4 regions of the Bradyrhizobium sp. Pa8 genome follow, and region 2 is predicted to be linked to each of the others. Evidence: predicted binding sites of a transcription regulator. Region 2 holds the regulator's gene; each other region holds the start of a gene.
The links. The regulator PhoB, encoded in region 2, activates phosphate uptake and scavenging genes when phosphate is short. The targets are predictions, from matches to a motif close to TGTCATNNANCTGTCAT.
Positions count from the first base shown of each region.

Region 1: ACKWRH_RS18805 (DUF47 domain-containing protein) is a predicted target of PhoB. The motif match lies at 1,686-1,702, and genes of this name have one in related genera.
Region 3: ugpB (sn-glycerol-3-phosphate ABC transporter substrate-binding protein UgpB) is a predicted target of PhoB. The motif match lies at 3,065-3,081, and genes of this name have one in related genera.
Region 4: ACKWRH_RS18225 (acetoacetate decarboxylase) is a predicted target of PhoB. The motif match lies at 2,801-2,817, and genes of this name have one in related genera.

Region 1 covers NZ_CP176767.1:4,186,695-4,191,150, forward strand. The annotation lists gene ACKWRH_RS18795 (branched-chain amino acid ABC transporter permease) at 1-618, shown strand, start outside; gene ACKWRH_RS18800 (branched-chain amino acid ABC transporter permease) at 620-1,588, shown strand; gene ACKWRH_RS18805 (DUF47 domain-containing protein) at 1,745-2,389, shown strand; gene ACKWRH_RS18810 (inorganic phosphate transporter) at 2,405-3,412, shown strand; gene sugE (quaternary ammonium compound efflux SMR transporter SugE) at 3,405-3,719, opposite strand; gene ACKWRH_RS18820 (peptide chain release factor 3) at 3,876-4,456, shown strand, end outside.
Region 2 covers NZ_CP176767.1:9,242,741-9,247,196, forward strand. The annotation lists gene ACKWRH_RS43910 (aspartate aminotransferase family protein) at 1-423, opposite strand, end outside; gene ACKWRH_RS43915 (GcrA family cell cycle regulator) at 880-1,392, shown strand; gene phoB (phosphate regulon transcriptional regulator PhoB) at 1,630-2,337, opposite strand; gene phoU (phosphate signaling complex protein PhoU) at 2,352-3,068, opposite strand; gene pstB (phosphate ABC transporter ATP-binding protein PstB) at 3,080-3,901, opposite strand; gene pstA (phosphate ABC transporter permease PstA) at 3,898-4,456, opposite strand, start outside.
Region 3 covers NZ_CP176767.1:119,740-124,195, reverse strand. The annotation lists gene ugpE (sn-glycerol-3-phosphate ABC transporter permease UgpE) at 1-765, opposite strand, end outside; gene ugpA (sn-glycerol-3-phosphate ABC transporter permease UgpA) at 765-1,646, opposite strand; gene ugpB (sn-glycerol-3-phosphate ABC transporter substrate-binding protein UgpB) at 1,695-3,011, opposite strand; gene ACKWRH_RS00520 (CaiB/BaiF CoA transferase family protein) at 3,232-4,434, opposite strand.
Region 4 covers NZ_CP176767.1:4,078,796-4,083,251, forward strand. The annotation lists gene ACKWRH_RS18210 (TadE/TadG family type IV pilus assembly protein) at 1-205, shown strand, start outside; gene ACKWRH_RS18215 (type 1 glutamine amidotransferase domain-containing protein) at 319-1,119, opposite strand; gene ACKWRH_RS18220 (patatin-like phospholipase family protein) at 1,586-2,761, opposite strand; gene ACKWRH_RS18225 (acetoacetate decarboxylase) at 2,983-3,765, shown strand; gene ACKWRH_RS18230 (transporter) at 3,880-4,456, shown strand, end outside.

The DNA.
Region 1 (4,456 bases), 4.5 Mb from region 2:
ATGCTGCAATGGCTGACCGGGCTCGACCACCTCTACGGTCTGCTCCTGACCTTCGGCATCGCGCTGATCGTGCAGGGCGTGTTCCAGAACTATTTCGGCTCCTCCGGTCTGCCTTACGCCATTCCGGACCAGCTCAAGGGCGGCATGAATCTCGGCTTCATGTTCCTGCCGATCTATCGCGGCTGGGTCGTCATCTTCTCGCTGGTGGTGTGTATCGCCACCTGGTTCCTGATCGAGAAGACGCGGCTCGGTGCCTACCTGCGCGCCGCCACTGAGAATCCGACACTGGTCCGCGCCTTCGGCATCAACGTGCCGCGCATGATCACGCTGACCTACGGTCTTGGCGTTGGCCTTGCGGCGCTCGCGGGCGTGCTCTCGGCGCCGATCAACCAGGTGCGCCCCTTGATGGGCGCCGACCTCATCATCGTCGTGTTCGCGGTGGTCGTGATCGGCGGCATGGGATCGATCATGGGCTCCATCATCACCGGCTTTGCGCTCGGTGTGATCGAGGGCCTGACCAAGTATTTCTACCCCGAGGCCTCCAACACCGTCGTGTTCGTGCTGATGGTGCTGGTGCTCTTGGTGAAGCCAACGGGATTGACGGGAAGGGCGGCCTGATATGACAGCCTTGACAGACGACACTTTGCCGGTGACCCCGCGCGCCATTCGAGACGAGATGATCGTATTCGTCGTGATGGCACTGCTGCTGGCCGCAGTGCCATTCAGCGGCATCTACCCGTTCTTCGTGATGCAGGCGCTGTGCTTCGCGCTGCTTGCCTGTGCGTTCAACCTCCTGATCGGCTATGGCGGCTTGCTGTCGTTCGGCCACGCGATGTTCCTAGGCACCGCGGGCTACTGCAGCGCGCATGCGCTGAAGGTGTGGGCGCTGCCGCCGGAGCTCGGCATCCTCGTCGGAATCGTCGCGGCTTTCGGGCTCTCGCTCATTACTGGCTACATCTCGATCCGCCGCCAGGGCATCTACTTCTCGATGATCACGCTGGCGCTGTCGCAGCTGCTTTACTTCATCTACCTCCAGGCGCCATTCACCCATGGTGAGGACGGCATCCAGGGCATTCCGCAGGGGCGCATGTTCGGCGTGTTCGATCTCTCGAAGCCGACGGTGCTCTATTATGTCGTGCTGGTCGGCTTCCTCGCCGGCTTCCTGCTGATCTACCGCATCATCAACTCGCCGTTCGGCGAGGTGCTGAAGGCGATCCGCGAGAACGAGCCGCGCGCGATCTCGCTCGGCTACCGGACCGACCAGTACAAGTTCCTGGCGTTCGTCCTGTCGGGCACGCTGGCCGGCTTCGCCGGTTCGCTGAAAGTGTTCGTGGCGCAGAACGCCTCGCTCACCGATGTGCACTGGTCGATGTCGGGCGAGGTCGTGCTGATGACGTTGGTCGGCGGTCTCGGCACCATTTTCGGTCCCGTGGTCGGCGCCTTTGCGATCATCGCCATGCAGCAATATCTGGCAGGCTTCGGCCAGTGGGTGACGGTGATCCAGGGCTCGATCTTCGTGATCTGCGTGCTCACCTTCCGTGGTGGCGTCATCGGCGAAATCGCACATTACTTGCGGCGCTCGCTCTAAATCATTGATATCGCACCAATTTCATTGGGACGCGAATCCGGTGGATGATCCGACTCCACGGGCGTGAGATGACACGCGCGCGGAGCGGAAATGGTCTATGACAGTTTTGTGACGGCCTGTTCGGGCCGGGCCATTTCCAACCGGTAGCCTATCCCCATGATGCGATGGTTTCGCGCTTTCCTTCCCAAGGAAGAACGGTTCTTCGACCTGTTCGACCGCCATGCACAGACCGTGATCCAGGGCTCGATCGCGCTCCAGGGCATGCTCAACGGGGGCGAGGAGACGCCGGTCTACTGTCAGCGCGTCAACCAGTTCGAGAACGACGCCGACAACATCACCCGTGAGGTGCTGACGGCGGTGCGCCGTACCTTCATCACGCCGTTCGACCGCGGCGACATCAAGAACCTGATCACCTCGATGGACGACGCCATCGATCAGATGCAGCAGACGGCCAAGGCCGTGATGCTGTTCGAGGTCCGCACCTTCGAGCCGCCGATGCGGGAGATTGGCGGGCTCCTGATCGAATGCGCCAATCTCGTGGGGCGCGCGTTGCCGCTGATGCAGTCGATCGGCCCGAACGTCGCGATGCTGACCGCGATCACGGAAGAGCTGGGCAAGCTGGAGGGCCGGGTCGACGATCTCCATGACATCGGGCTGAAGGAGCTGTTTCTCAAGCACCGTGATGGCAGCGCGATGGATTTCATCGTCGGCGTCGAGATCTACGACCATCTCGAAAAGGTGGCCGACCGTTTCGACGACGTCGCGAACGAGATCAACAGCATCGTCATCGAGCAAGTTTAGGGCAGGGGTCGCGCCGTGGATGCTGCGCTCGGACTTCCTGTCCTCGTCGGCTTGATCGCCGTCGCGCTGCTGTTCGACTTCCTGAACGGCCTGCACGACGCCGCCAATTCGATCGCGACCATCGTGTCCACCCGCGTGCTGCGGCCGCAATTCGCGGTGCTCTGGGCCGCGTTCTTCAATTTCATCGCCTTCATGGTGTTCGGGCTGCATGTTGCCCAGACCATCGGCACCGGCATCATCGATCCCGCGGTGGTCGACGCCCAGGTGATCTTCGCGGCGCTCGTCGGCGCGATCGTCTGGAATCTCGTGACCTGGGGGCTCGGCATCCCATCTTCCTCCTCACATGCGCTGATCGGCGGTCTCGTCGGCGGCGGCATGGCCAAGGCGGGGATCTCGGCGGCTGTGTGGAGCGGCCTGTCCAAGGCGGTGCTTGCGATCGTGCTGTCGCCGCTGGTCGGTTTCCTGCTTGCGATGATGCTGGTCGCGATTGTGTCCTGGCTCTCGGTGCGCTCGACGCCGTTCGCGGTCGATCGTGCCTTCCGCATCCTGCAATTCGCCTCCGCCTCGCTCTATTCGCTGGGCCATGGCGGCAATGACGCCCAGAAGACCATGGGCATCATCGCCGTGCTGCTGTATTCGCAAGGGCATCTCGGCGGCGAATTCTCGGTGCCGTTCTGGGTGGTGCTGTCCTGCCAGGCCGCGATGGCGCTGGGCACGCTGATGGGCGGCTGGCGCATCGTCCGCACCATGGGCCTGCGCATCACCAAGCTGACGCCGATGCAGGGCTTTTGCGCCGAGACCGGCGGCGCCGCGACGCTGTTCATGGCGACCTTCCTCGGCGTTCCCGTCTCGACCACCCACACCATCACCGGCGCGATCGTCGGCGTCGGCGCGGCCCGCCGCGTCTCGGCGGTGCGCTGGAACGTCGCGAGCTCGATCGTCTATGCCTGGGTGATCACGATCCCGGCCTCGGCCATTGTCGCGGCGCTGACCTGGTGGGCGGTCCAGATTTTCGTCAGGTGACGAATTTCAGCCCAGCGATGCCGGCGACGATCAGCCCAATGCTGGCGAGGCGGAACGCCGTGGCCGGCTCGCCGAGCAGAATGATGCCAAGCGCGGCGGTACCGACCGCGCCGATGCCGGTCCAGACCGCATAGGCGGTTCCGACGGGCAGCGATTTGAGCGCGATTCCGAGCAGGATGACGCTGCCGGCCATCGCCACGAGCGTGATGACGGACGGAACAAGCTTGGTAAAACCCTCGGTGTATTTCAGGCCGATCGCCCAGGTAATCTCGAGAAGACCGGCGACGAACAGGATGCTCCAGGCCATGACGACCCTCCATTCAAGGCAGGGTCGTCCCCGCGGCGGATATGCTGATGAGGGGAGGCCGTCCTCCCCGAAAGCGGATATGGGGCTGGCCGTAGGGCTCCGCAATCACCACATGAGGCTTGATCAGGCCCATTTTCCCTGCCAAACGCTCCCGCCATGTCCGACATCGCCATATCAGCCGACTCGCCGGCCCGTTCCCCGCTTGCCACCGAAGTGGCGCGGCGGCGCACCTTCGCGATCATCTCCCACCCGGACGCGGGCAAAACCACGTTGACCGAGAAGCTGCTGTTGTTCGGCGGCGCCATCAATCTCGCCGGCCAGGTCAAGGCCAAGGGCGAGCGGCGCAACACCCGTTCGGACTGGATGAAGATCGAGCGCGAGCGCGGCATCTCGGTCGTGACCTCGGTCATGACCTTCGAGTTCGAGGGGCTTGTGTTCAACCTCCTGGACACGCCGGGCCACGAGGACTTTTCGGAGGACACCTACCGTACGCTCACGGCCGTCGACTCCGCCGTCATGGTGATCGACGCCGCCAAGGGCATCGAGGCGCGCACCCGAAAGCTGTTCGAGGTCTGCCGCCTGCGCGACATTCCGATCATCACCTTCATCAACAAGATGGACCGCGAGAGCCGCGACGTCTTCGAGCTGCTCGACGAGATCGAGAAGACGCTGGCGCTCGACACCACGCCGATGACCTGGCCGGTCGGTCGCGGCCGCGATTTCCTCGGCACCTATGA
Region 2 (4,456 bases):
GAGCGTTGCCAGCGTGCGGCCGTGGAAGGCGCCTTCGAAGGTGATGATGCGGTAACGTTCCGGATGACCCTTCGAGAAGTGATGATGGCGGACCAGCTTGATCACACCTTCCAGCGCTTCAGCGCCGGAATTGCAGAAGAACACGAAGTCCGCGAAGCTTTCGTTGCACAGACGCGCGGCAAGCTTCTCGCCGTCCGGGCTCTGGAACAGGTTCGACATGTGCCAGAGTTTGGTGGCCTGCTCCTGCAACGCCTTGACCAACGCAGGATGAGCATGGCCGAGCGCATTCACCGCCACGCCCGAGGTGAAATCGAGATAGCGATCGCCGTTGGTCGCAATCAGCCAGCAGCCTTCGCCGCGCTCGAAACCGAGGTCGGACCTGGCGAAAACGGGGAGCAAATGCGGCGCTGCGCTGTTAGTCATGACGATCACTTGAATGTTGCGGACGGCGTGAGCGTGCATTGCGCAACGCACCATTGACCGGCCCGGAAAACGAAACGTGCCGCCTTTTAAGGGCGGCACGCCCGACTATCTTATGCCTGGTGAAACCGGTGTCAATGCCGCCCGGAAAGCCTCGCGAAACGCAGAATCCGTAGTCTTGCGGTGGCGATTTTGCGTGTTTCCGCCACGGAACATGTGGAAGCGAGTCGGCGGACTCTTGCGCGTGAGTCACGCCATATTGTAGCGTTTGGCTTGTCAGATACGACATCTCGTGCAGCAGTTCTGATCCTCTAAGTCCTCATGTACCGGCGTAAGCGTTCGGGCGCATCTGGTGCGCCCGGCGAGCCTTAAGGGATTCTGGCGGCACGGGTTTTTCGAAGCTTAGGCATTCGCCGTGCGGCCGCCAGGATGGCAGGCGCCGGCGAAGGAAAGGGTGCAATGACCGTTTTGACCTGGTCGGATGATCGCGTCGAGCAGCTGAAAAAGCTCTGGGAGGCCGGACTTTCGGCCAGCCAGATCGCCGCTGAACTCGGCAATGTGACCCGCAATGCCGTGATCGGCAAAGTGCACCGGCTCGGCCTGTCGGGCCGCGCCAAGAGCCCTTCATCGGCAGCGCCCCGGCCGCGCAAGGCGCGCCCCGCCCAGCACATGATGCGGGTGACCCGGCCGATCGCACGCGGCAACACCGCGCTGGCGCAGGCCTTCGAAGTCGAGGTCGAGGCCGAACCGGTCACCTACGACAACGTCGTGCCGATGAGCCAGCGGCTGTCGCTGCTGGAGCTGAACGAGGCCACCTGCCACTGGCCGGTCGGCGATCCCTCGAGCCCGGATTTCTTCTTCTGCGGCGGCAAGGCGCTCTCAGGCCTGCCCTACTGCGCCCAGCACTCGCGCGTGGCGTATCAGCCCGCGGCCGATCGCCGGCGCGCGCCGGCGAAGCCGGGTCCGCGCTGAGTTATCGGAATTCACTGATTGCCAAGACGGCGCCGTCACGCGATGACGGCTCCAATGACTCGGTGTCATCCCCGCGAACGCGGGGATCCATAACCACAGGGCGCAGTTGTTGCGCGAGATGGTCACTTCGAGTCTTCGCCAAACCACGTCCTGTGGTTATGGGTCCCGGGCTCGCGCTGCGCGCGCCCCGGGACGACGGCTGAGCCGCAGCTCGCTAAAACCAACACCCGCTAAAGCTTACGCCTGCTCCGCCTTCGCAAAGCGATCGTCCAGTGCGTAGCCCGCGCCGCGGACGGTGCGGATCGGGTCCTGCTCGCGGCCGAGATTGAGCAGCTTGCGCAGGCGGCCGATATGGACGTCGACGGTGCGCTCGTCGATGTAGATGTCACGACCCCAGACGCTGTCGAGCAGCTGCTCGCGCGAGAATACGCGGCCGGGATGCTCCAGGAAGAACTCCAGCAGGCGATATTCGGTCGGACCGAGATCGATCGGCCGGCCCGAGCGCGCCACGCGGCGCTTGTCGCGGTCGAGCTCGATGTCGCCATAGGCGAGCACGGTGGCGAGCCGCTCCGGGCTGGCGCGCCTGAGCAGGCCCTTCACGCGTGCCAGCAGCTCCGGCACCGAGAACGGCTTGACGATGTAGTCGTCGGCGCCGGTCGCAAGACCCCGCACCCGCTCGCTCTCCTCGCCGCGCGCGGTGAGCATGATAATCGGGAGCTGCTTGGTCTCGGGCCGGGTGCGCAGCCGCCGGCACAGCTCGATGCCGGAAAGGCCCGGCAGCATCCAGTCGAGCACGATCAAATCAGGGATGTGCTCCTTGAGGCGGGTGTCGGCATCGTCGCCGCGCATCACCGTCTCGACGTCATAGCCGTCGCCTTCGAGGTTGTAGCGGAGAAGCTCGGTGAGAGCTTCCTCGTCCTCAACCACCATAATGCGTGCGCCCATGGTGTCGTCGCTCCTTAAGTGTTCGGGACCGTCGTGGCGAAGGTCGTCATGTCGCCCTTCGGCCGCTTGTCGGTGATCGCGTGGCCCTCGATCATGTAGAACACGGTCTCGGCAATGTTGGTGGCGTGGTCACCGATGCGCTCGATGTTCTTGGCGCAGAACATCAGGTGGATGCAGAACGAGATGTTGCGTGGATCCTCCATCATGTAGGTGAGAAGCTCGCGGAACAGCGAGGTGCAGATGGCATCGACTTCCTCGTCGCCCTTCCACACCGCCATCGCCGCCGGCAGATCGTGCGCGGCATAGGCGTCCAGCACCGACTTGACCTGCTGCTGCACGAGGTCGGTCATGTGCTCCAGGCCGCGGAACAGCTTGAGCGGATGGAAATCGGTCTCCAGCGCCGCGACGCGTTTGCCCATATTCTTGGCGAGGTCGCCGATCCGCTCGAGATCGGTCGCGACGCGCATGGCGCCGACGATCTCGCGCAGATCGACCGCCATCGGCTGGCGGCGCGCGATGGTGAGCACGGCGCGCTCCTCGATCTTCTTCTGAAGCGCATCGAGCTCGGCGTCGATGGTCACGACGCGCTGGCCGAGCGCGACGTCGCGGCGGATCAGCGCGTCGACGGAGTCGACGATCATGCGCTCGGCGATGCCGCCCATCTCGGCGACCAGGCGCGTGAGCTCCTGGAGGTCGGTGTCGAAGGCCTTTGCGGTATGTTCAGAACCCATGTTCCGTCTCCTCAGCCGAACCGGCCGGTGATGTAATCCTGCGTGCGCCGGTCGGTCGGCGACGTGAAGATCTTGCTGGTGTCGTCGAACTCGATCAGCTCGCCGAGATACATGAAGGCGGTCTTGTCGGAGACGCGCGCCGCCTGCTGCATGTTGTGGGTGACGATCGCGATCGTGTAGTTCTCGGACAGCTCCTGGATCAGCTCCTCGACCTTGGCGGTCGAGATCGGGTCGAGCGCCGAGCAGGGCTCGTCGAACAAGATCACCTCGGGCCGCACCGCGACCGTGCGGGCGATGCAGAGGCGTTGCTGCTGGCCGCCGGAGAGCGACAGGCCGGAGGCGTTGAGCTTGTCCTTGACCTCGTTCCACAGCGCGCCGCCGCGCAGCGCCTTCTCGACGCGGTCGTCCATCTCGGACTTCGAGATCTTCTCGTAGAGACGGATGCCGAAGGCAATGTTCTCGTAGATCGTCATCGGGAACGGCGTCGGCTTCTGGAACACCATGCCGACGCGGGCGCGCAGCAGATTGAGGTCCAGCTTGGGGTCGAGGATGTTGGTCTGGTCGAGCATGAGCTGACCCGTGACGCGCTGGCCCGGATAGAGGTCGTACATCCGGTTGAAGATGCGCAGCAGGGTGGACTTGCCGCAGCCCGACGGGCCGATGAACGCCGTGACGCGGTTGGTGCCGAGCGCCAGATTGATGTTCTTCAGCGCGTGGTGCTCGCCATAGTAGAAGTTGAGGTTGCGAACCGTCACCTTGGCGGGCGCCTCGGGCAGCGGCTGCGAGCCGTGCTGAACGGCGGGCGTACTGACGGAAACAGACATTTCGCTCATTTTGCAGTCCTCTCGGCGCTAAGAATGCGCGCGCCAATGTTCAGGGCAAGCACGGTCAAAGTGATCAGCAAGGCGCCGCTCCAAGCGAGCTGCTTCCAGTAGGCGTAGGGGCTCTGCACGAAGTTGTTGATGGTAACCGGCAGGTTCGCCATCGTCTTGTTCAGGCCGAGGCTGAAGAACTGGTTCGACAGCGCGGTGAAAAGCAGCGGCGCGGTCTCGCCGGCGACGCGGGCGGTGGCCAGCATCACGCCGGTGATGAGGCCGGAGCGCGCGGCGCGATAAGCGATGCGCTTGATCACCAGCGAGCGCGGCAGGCCGAGCGCGGACGCCGCCTCGCGCAGCGCGTTCGGCACCAGCAGCAGCATGTCCTCGGTCGTACGCAGCACCACCGGAATGACGATGACGGCGAGCGCAAGACTGCCGGCGATCGCCGAGAAACCGCGCATCGGCACCACTACCGCGCCGTAGATGAACAGGCCGATGATGATCGAGGGCGCCGAAAGCAGGATGTCGTTGATGAAACGGATCACCGAGGTCAGCTTGTCGTTGCGGCCG
Region 3 (4,456 bases), 420 kb from region 2:
GGCGGTGGCCATCACGATCGGCCATTCGGTCAGCGCATCGGTGGTGGTGATCATCTTGCGGATGCCGACCTGGATGGTCTGCATGTCGTCGCGCGTGGTGATCAGCAGCGGCCAAAGATATTGATTCCAGCCGAGGATGAAGAGGATCACGAACAGCGCCGCCATGTTGGTGCGCGACAGCGGCAGCAACGTATCCCAGAAGAAACGCAAGGGGCCGGCACCGTCGATGCGCGAGGCCTCCAGCAACTCGTCCGGCACGGTCATGAAGAACTGGCGGAACAGCAGCGTCGCGGTGGCCGACGCAATCAGCGGCAGCGCGAGGCCGGCATAGCTGTCGAGCATGTGCAGATCGGCAACGATCTTGTAGGTCGGGTAGATACGCACCTCGACCGGCAGCATCAACGTGATGAAGATGATCCAGAAGATCGCCATCCGGAACGGAAAGCGGAAATACACGATCGCATAGGCCGAGATGATCGAGATCGCGATCTTGCCGATCGCGATTGCCAGCGCCATCACCAGCGAGTTCAGCATCATGTTGCCGACGGGCTCGCGGGTCGAGCCGCTCGTGCCGACGAAGATGGTCTGGTAGTAGACCTCGAAGAAATGCCCACCCGGCAGCAGCGACATCTGCCCGTTCGCGATCAGCGCGTTGTCCTGGGTCGAGGCGACGATCGCGATGTAGACCGGGAATGCGACGATTGCGATCCCGATCCAGAGAATGGCGTGGGCGACGTAGCGCCGAAAGCCCTCTTCCTCGACCATCAGTAGGTCACCTTGCGTTCGACGAAGCGGAACTGGATTCCCGTCAGCACGATGACCATGACCATCAGGATCACCGATTGCGCCGCCGAGCTGCCGAGATTGCCGCCGAGCAGGCCGTCGGAATAGACCTTGTAGACCAGCGTGACCGTCGATGTACCGGGACCGCCGCGGGTCATGGTGTCGATGATGCCGAAGGTGTCGAAGAAGGCGTAGACGATGTTGACGACCAGCAGGAAGAAGATCGTGGGCGACAGCAGCGGGAAGGTCACGGTCCAGAACCGCCGCATCGGGCGGGCGCCGTCGATCGCGGCGGCCTCGAACACGCTTCGGGGGATGGCCTGCAGGCCGGCGAGGAAGAACAGGAAATTATAGGAGATCTGCTTCCAGGCGGCGGCGAGGATGATCAGCCCAGCCGCCTGGTTGCCGTCGAGCAGCGGATTCCAGTCGACGCCCAGGTTGCGCAGATAGCGCGACAGCACGCCGAGCGAAGGATGCAGCATGAAGATCCAGAGCACGCCGACGACGGGCGGCGCGACTGCATAGGGCCAGATCAGCAGCGTGCGGTACAGCATCGAGCCGCGCAGCGGCTTGTCGGCCATCACGGCGAGCAGCAGCGCGAACGACAGCGACGACACGGCGATCGCGAACGAGAAGAAGAAGGTCCGGACGATCGCCTCGAAATAGGCGGGGTCCTTGAACAGCTCGATGTAATTTTCGAACCAGACAAAGGTGCTCGAGAGACCGAAGGCATCCTGGAGCAGGAAGGACTGGATCACCGCCTGCAGGGCAGGCCAGTAGAAGAATATCAGGACGATCGCGAGCTGCGGCGCAACCAGCGCGTAGGGCAATAGCTTTGATTGGAAAATGGCTTGCTTTTGCATGATGTCAGCTGAGCGGCAGGCCGGCTTACCGGCCTGCCGCTCATCGCCTTACTTGACGGCGGTCTTTTCGAACTGACGCAGCATCGTGTTGCCGCGCTCGACGGCGGCGTCGAGCGCCTGCTTGGCGGTCTTCTTGCCGGCCAGCGCCTGCTCGATCTCTTCCGACCAGACGTCACGCAGCTGAACCATGTTGCCGAGACGCAAGCCGCGCGAATTCTCGGTCGGCTCCTTGTTGGTCAGTTCGAGCAGCGGGGTCTCGAGATAGGGCTGATCCTTGTAGAAACCTTCTTCCTTCGCCTTGGCGTAGGCCGCCTTGGTGATCGGCAGATAGCCCGAGGCCTTGTGGATGTAGACTTGGCGATCGGTGTCCGAGAGGAAGGTCAGGAATTTCGCGACGCCCTTGTATTCCTCGGCCGACTTGCCGCCCATGACCCAGAGCGAGGCGCCGCCGATGATCGAGTTCTGCGGCGCGCCCTTGGCGTCCGGATAATAAGGCATCGGCACGGCGGTGAAGTTGAACTTGGCCTGCGCCTTGACGTTGCCGAAGAACGCCGACGAGGTCAGGTAGATCGGGCATTCACCCGAGGTGAAGCGGCCTTCGCCGGTGTTGGTGCGGCCGGCATAGTCGTAGGTCTTGTTCTTCTGCAGCTCGACCAGGGTTTCGAGATGCTTGACCTGGAGCGGGCCGTTGAACTCCAGCACGGTGTCGAAGCCGTCGAGGCCGTTGGCCTTGCTGGCGAGCGGCACGTTGTGCCAGGCGGAGAGCTGCTCGAGATTGACCCAGGTGACCCAGGAGCCGGAGAAGCCGCAGGTGTCATGACCCGCAGCCTTCAGCTTCTTGGCGGCCTCGAACGTTTCGGGCCAGGTCTTGGGGATCTCGACGTTCGCCTTCTTGAGCTCGTCGAGGTTGACCCACATGACGGTCGACGACGAGTTGAACGGGAAGGACAGCATCTCGCCCTTCGAGGTCGAATAGTAGCCGGTGATGGCGGGCAGGTAGATCTTGGGGTCGAACTTCTCGCCGGCCTCGGCCATCAGCTTGTAGACGGGCTTTACGGCGCCGGTCGCCGCCATCATGGTCGCGGTGCCGACTTCGAACACCTGCATGATGTGCGGGGCGTTGCCGGCGCGGAACGCCGCGATGCCGGCGTTCATCGTATCGGGATAGTTGCCCTTGTAGGTCGGGATCACCTTGTAGTCGGTCTGCGAGGCGTTGAAGTCGGTGGCGAGCTTGACGATGACGTCGTTGTTGGCGCCGGTCATCGCGTGCCACCACTGGATTTCGGTCACGGCCAAGGCCGGCGATGCGCCCATGCCGATCGTGATTGCAACTGCGGCAGCCGCCCCAAAGTGTCGAAGAGCCATCAAGTAAACCTCCCTTGGCCGTCAAAAAGAAGCGCTTGCGCTAGCAGCGCCATATGACGTTCACATGACTGTGTAAGCGGGAGAAACGAAAGCAGCAAGCGCGGCCAAAAGGGAAGCCGTCAAATAGGCGAATGCCGAGCGCGCAGCCTCCTCCGTTCGCGGTGCACATGCGTGCCCGCGCCGCAGTGCGGCATTTGCTCGGGTGAAGCGGCGAGGGCGTTTAGCGCTTGCGCTCGGGGCCGCAGACGGTGCCCTGTTCGACCATCGCGTCGATCTCCGATTTGGAGTAGCCGAACTCGCCCAGCACCTCCTGGGAGTGCTGGCTGAATTTCGGCGGCAGGCGGCGCAGGCTCGGCTTGCTGCGATCGAGCCGGATCGGCGAGGCCACGCCCTTGTACCAGTCCTTCTCGATGACATCGCCGCGGGCGATCGTGTGCGCGTTGGTCAAGGCCTGGTCGATCTTCTGCACGGGACCGGCGGGCAGGCCGGCGGCGAGCAGGCGATTGCACAGCGGTTCGGCCTCGTGCTGGCTGAACACGGCGGCCAACTCGGCCCGCAGCGCCTCGCGATTGGCGATGCGGTCCCTGTTGCGGGCAAAACGCGGATCGGTGCCGAGCTCCGGCTTGCCGATCTCCTTGGCGAGCTTGCGGAAGGTGCCGTCATTGCCGACGCCGATGAAGATGTTGTCGGTCTTGGTCGGGAAGATCGCGTAAGGCACGAGGTTGGGATGCTCGTTGCCGGTGAGCGACGGCGGCTTGCCGTGCATGAAATAATTCGCGGTGTGCGGATGCATGATGGCAAGGCCGGTCTCGTAGAGCGTCGTCTCCAGGAACTGGCCCTGGCCCGAGCGCTGCCGCTCCGACAGCGCCATCAGGATGCCGATCGCCGCATAGAGGCCGGTAGTGATGTCGACCAGCGGCACGCCGATCCGCATCGGTCCGCTCTCGGGCGAACCGGTCGCCGCGATCATGCCGGTCATCGCCTGGATGATGGCGTCATAGCCGGGATTGCCGCCGCGCGGACCGTCGGCGCCGAAGCCGCAGATCCGGCAATGCACGAGCCGCGGGAATTTCTTGCTGAGCACATCGTTGCCGATGCCCCATTTCTCCAGCGTGCCCGGCTTGAAATTCTCGATCAGGACGTCGGCGGTCTCGAGCATCTTCAACAGCACGATGCGGCCCCCTTCGGAGGCGAGGTCGAGGCCGATCGAGCGCTTGTTGCGGTTGATGCCGATGAAATAGGCCGCGTCTTCCTCGTGGAACGGAGGGCCCCAGTCGCGCACCTCGTCGCCGGCGGGCGGCTCGACCTTGATCACGTCGGCGCCGTGGTCGGCGAGGATCTGGGTGCAGTAGGGACCGCCGAGCACGCGCGTGAGATCGATGACGCGCAGTCCGCTCATTGCGCCCAAAACGGCTTCAGTCATGCCTTCGCTTCCCTGTGTCGAT
Region 4 (4,456 bases), 4.4 Mb from region 2:
CATCCTGAGCGAGGTGTCCTACGACTACGCGCCCAACCTCGGCTTCACGATCGCCGGCACGGTGAAGCTGTCCGACAGCTATTACCTGTTCCCCCGCTGCTCGACGAACACCCCCGCCACGTCGAGTTTTCCCTATTACGACGTGAAATATCCGGCGGCGAAGACCTGCACCTGCGTGCAGCACTTGCAGCAGAAGACCTGTTAGTTTCACGGAACGCGGTCGAAGCCGGATGCCGCTGAGGCAAGCTTCTGTCCCGATTTCCTCCCGGCCCCTGTGCGCAATTGCGCACCAGGCCGGGATGACATTGGGGTGAACGCTTACGCCGCCACGGTGGCGCGGTCGAGCGCTGCGATCAGCTTTGCCGCGATGGGATGGTCGGACCGCGGATTTTGGCCGGTGATCAGCTCGCGGTCCTCGACCACGTAAGGCTCGAAATCGACGGCGCTTCTGCTGACCTCGGCACCTGCAGCTCCCAGCGCGTCCGGCATGGTGAAGTAGATCTTGCCGTGCAGGAACTGCTCCTCGATCGGTATCTCTTCCGAGGCGGTGAACACCGTCATCTTGTATCCCGCATATTGCCAGCCCTTGCCCAGCTCCGCGATCTTGGCCTTGTCGCCGGCGATCAGGGCGGCGCGATAGGCCTTGGCGTCGGGCAGGGCGGCCAGCGTCGCGATCGGCCCGTGGCAGAGCAGCGCGGTGATCTTCTTCCGTTCATGGAAATATCGCAGGATCTTGCCGAGCTCGGCATCCTGCATGAGGTCGACGACCGGCCCCTGGCCGCCGGGAACGAAGACGGCGACATAGCCGTCCAATCCCTCCTCCACGATCGCGCGCAACGTGTGCACGTTGGTCATCGCCGGGTCCTTGTCGAAGAAGTCGCGTCCCCGCCGGTAGGCCTTCTCGTCGCCGCCGAAATGGGCCGCATGATCGGAGGCGGGATCGATGTACGGTTGCTTGCCGTTCGGCGTGGCCAGCACCACCTCGTAACCGGCATCGACCAAGGCCATCGCGGGCACGACGGTCTCGTTGAGATATTGGCCGGTCGGCCCGGTGCCGCCGCCCTGGATCTCGATACGGGTGGCATTGGAGCCGACGACGAGCACTTTTCCTTTGGACATGGAATCTCCTGCGATTTGCTTGATCGTTTTGCGGTTAGAACTTCATAACAATCCGCCCGACGCGAACGGCAACCTGCCGCGACGACCGTTCTGGCGTTTCAAGCAACGACTGGAGCAGATCGAGCGGAGCACGCCGCTTCGCTCCGCAAGCTCGCCCCGAAGGCTCCTGCGGAGGGAATAATCTGTCGCTGTCGAAGAAGTAAGCGGCTTCGCTGATGGCGCGCAAGCCAGCCTCCCAACGTCATTCCGCGCGCAACTTAGGGGATGCGGCGCAATCTGACCATGTGGCGCGATCGGCCTAGAGCGGATGCATCGTGCGATTTTGCAATGATGCCATCATGCTCCTGTTTTGCCCGACGAGTCAAATTGCTTCGGGAAAGCGTAAGTCGTTGATCCGCCACGCCCCGGCTACTGTGCATGGGGTTGTTTTCGCAGTTTTTGTTTGGAGCAGCCCGCGCGCGGCGCTTTACGCGCTCTCGGTCTCCCGGTGCACGTCGTGCACCACGAGGCCCATGCCTTCCTCGGGCATCTTGATCCAGTCGCGGCGCTTCAGCGTGCGCTTGGTGTCCTCGTAGCCGCTTGTCCAGTGCTCGCGCATCGAGGTGCCCGAGAATTCGTGGTCCTTGGCGTCGCCCTCATAGGCCTTCTGCTGGTAGATCAGGTGCAGGATCGCGATCTCGGGCATGTTGCGCAGGCTCGCCTTGAGCTGGCGATCCTCGTCGGAGAGTTGCTCGTCCGGGATTTTCGCCAGTGCCTTGTAGAGCAGAACCTTGAGGTTGTGGGTGCGGCGATAGACGTCGGTGTTGTGGCGCGTGCGCGAGGAATACATGATGTCCTTGTGGCGGGCCATCACGTCCTGGATCGAGCGCGGCAGCACGCCCCGCGCGCTGAACAGGTCGACCTGGAACACCAGCGAGTTGAGCGCATCCTCCTGGTCGAGCAGATGCTGCAGCGGCGTGTTGGAGACGATGCCGCCGTCCCAGAAATGATCGGTGCCGATCCGCACCATCGGCAGCGCCGGGGGCAGGGCGCCGGAGGCCATGATGTGCTCCGGCTCGATCTCGTCATGGGAATTGTCGAAATAGATGAAGTTGCCCGAGAGCACGTTGACCGCGCCGACCGCGAAGCGGACCTTCTTCTCGTTGATGAGATCGAAGTCGACGAGCTCCAGCAGGCTCTCCTTCAGCGGCATCGTGTCGTAATAGCTGGTGGCGGTGCGCGCGCCGACCGGGCTGAACCAGGGATTGACCTGGTGCGGGGTGAAGAAGCCGGGCTGGCCCATCGCCGACGTCATCCACGCACTGGTGAGATTGCGCCACTGGCGGAAGATGTCGCCGTCGGGCGTGTAATGCCAGATCTTGCGGTTGGTGATGCGCTCCCAGAAGATGCGCAGCGCTTCCAGCCGCTTCTCCGGCTTGTTGCCGGCGATGATGGCAGAATTGATTGCACCGATCGAGACGCCGCAGACCCAGTCGGGCTCGATGCCGGCTTCGTGCAGCGCCTGGTAGACGCCGGCCTGGTAGGCGCCGAGTGCGCCGCCGCCTTGCAGCACCAGCGCGACGCGGTCGCAGCGTTCGGGGCGCCAGCCCCGTGCGGGAGGCTGATGCGTCTGATGAGCCGGTTGCGACGTGCGGGCGTCCATGGGGGCCTCCTAGCGTGGACCAAACGATTGCGTCCGGCAGTGACGGCGTGATGACAATTTCAGCGCCGATGCATCGTCTGCATGCAGGTCAACCGCAGCGGGAATGGCGGGAGGTCGTGCGCCTGACGGAAATCCTTCACATCGCAGTCAATGACGGCGGCTAGCAATTTGCGGGTCCAGGCCTGACGCCGCCGGGCGGGCATCACACACAGGAGATCAGGATGCGCAGGGAAGACGTGCTGAGACTTCCGTCCATGCCGGCGGCGGGGCCGAGCTATCCGGCCGGGCCCTATCGCTTCGTCAACCGGGAATTCCTCGTCATCACCTACGAGACCGATCCGGAGCTGATCCGCGCCGGCCTGCCTGAGCCGCTGGAGCCGATCGACCAGCCGATCGTGCATTACGAATGGATCAAGATGCCGGACTCCTCCGGCTTCGGCAGCTACACCGAATCCGGGCTCGTCATCCCCGCGCGCCTCAACGGCGAGGAGGTCAATTTCGTCTCGCAGATGTATCTCGACGACGATCCGCCGATCGCGGCGGGCCGCGAGATCTGGGGCTTTCCCAAGAAATACGCCCATCCCAAGCTCGAGATCGTCAAGGACACGCTGACGGGCACGCTGGAATATGCCGGCCAGCTCGTCGCCATGGGCACGATGGGCTACAAGCACGAGAGCATGGCCGGCAACGGCGATCGCACCCGTGCGACGCTGTCGAAGACGCAGATCAATCTGAAGATGATCCCGGGCGTCGACGGCCGTCTCGAAGTCTGTCAGCTCGTCGCGATCAACCTCATCGACATCGTGCCGAAGGGCTCCTGGATGGGGCCCGGCCGGCTGCATCTGGTGCCGCATGTCAACGCGCCGGTCGCGGATTTCCCGGTTCGCCGCTGCCTGGGCGCGCACCATTACATCGCCGATCTCACGCTGCCGTTCGGCCGCGTCGTGCACGACTACGTCAAGGAGGCCGAGGCGGTGGCGGCGACGGGGCTGGCCGCGGAGTAGGCGGCACCATCATCAAACTGTAACAAAGCCGTAATTGAGTACCCGTGAGAGGTCCGGAAGATGCCGTCAGCCATCATCCGGAAGCGGGGCATTTGTTGACGGTTGGGGTTGGCCATGGCTGAGCCGGCGAAGCTTGTCAGCGCGATATCGGATTCCGTGCCCGCGATTCCCGGCCTGGTCTGGGCGTTCCGGCTGCATGGTGACGGCAGTGCCGAGGCGCTGCCGATCGACCGGCCGATCGAGTTCAGCCATGACGGCCGGCTCTGGCTGCATTTCAACCTGACCGATGCGCGCGCACGGCCCTGGATCGCGGCGTCGCAGCTGCCGCCGCTCGCGCGCGACCTCCTGCTGTCCAACGACACCTTCCAGCAGCTTCACGTCATCGACCATTGCGTCTACGGCGTCTTCTCCGATCTCGTGCGCGACATCGACAGCGCGACGGAAGAGACCGCGTTCCTGCGTTTCGCCATGACCGAGCATCTTCTCGTCAGCGGCCGGCATCAGGCGCTGTGCTCGGCCGATGCGACGCGCCGCGTGCTCGAAGGCGGCTACCGCGTCGATAACGTCGCCCATCTCCTGGAAAAGATTGTCGACGAGGTCGCCGACACGCTGGACCGGATGGCGGACAAGCTCGGCCAGGAGGTCGACGACATCGAGGAACGGATTTTGGCCGACGACGCCAAGCCGGAGA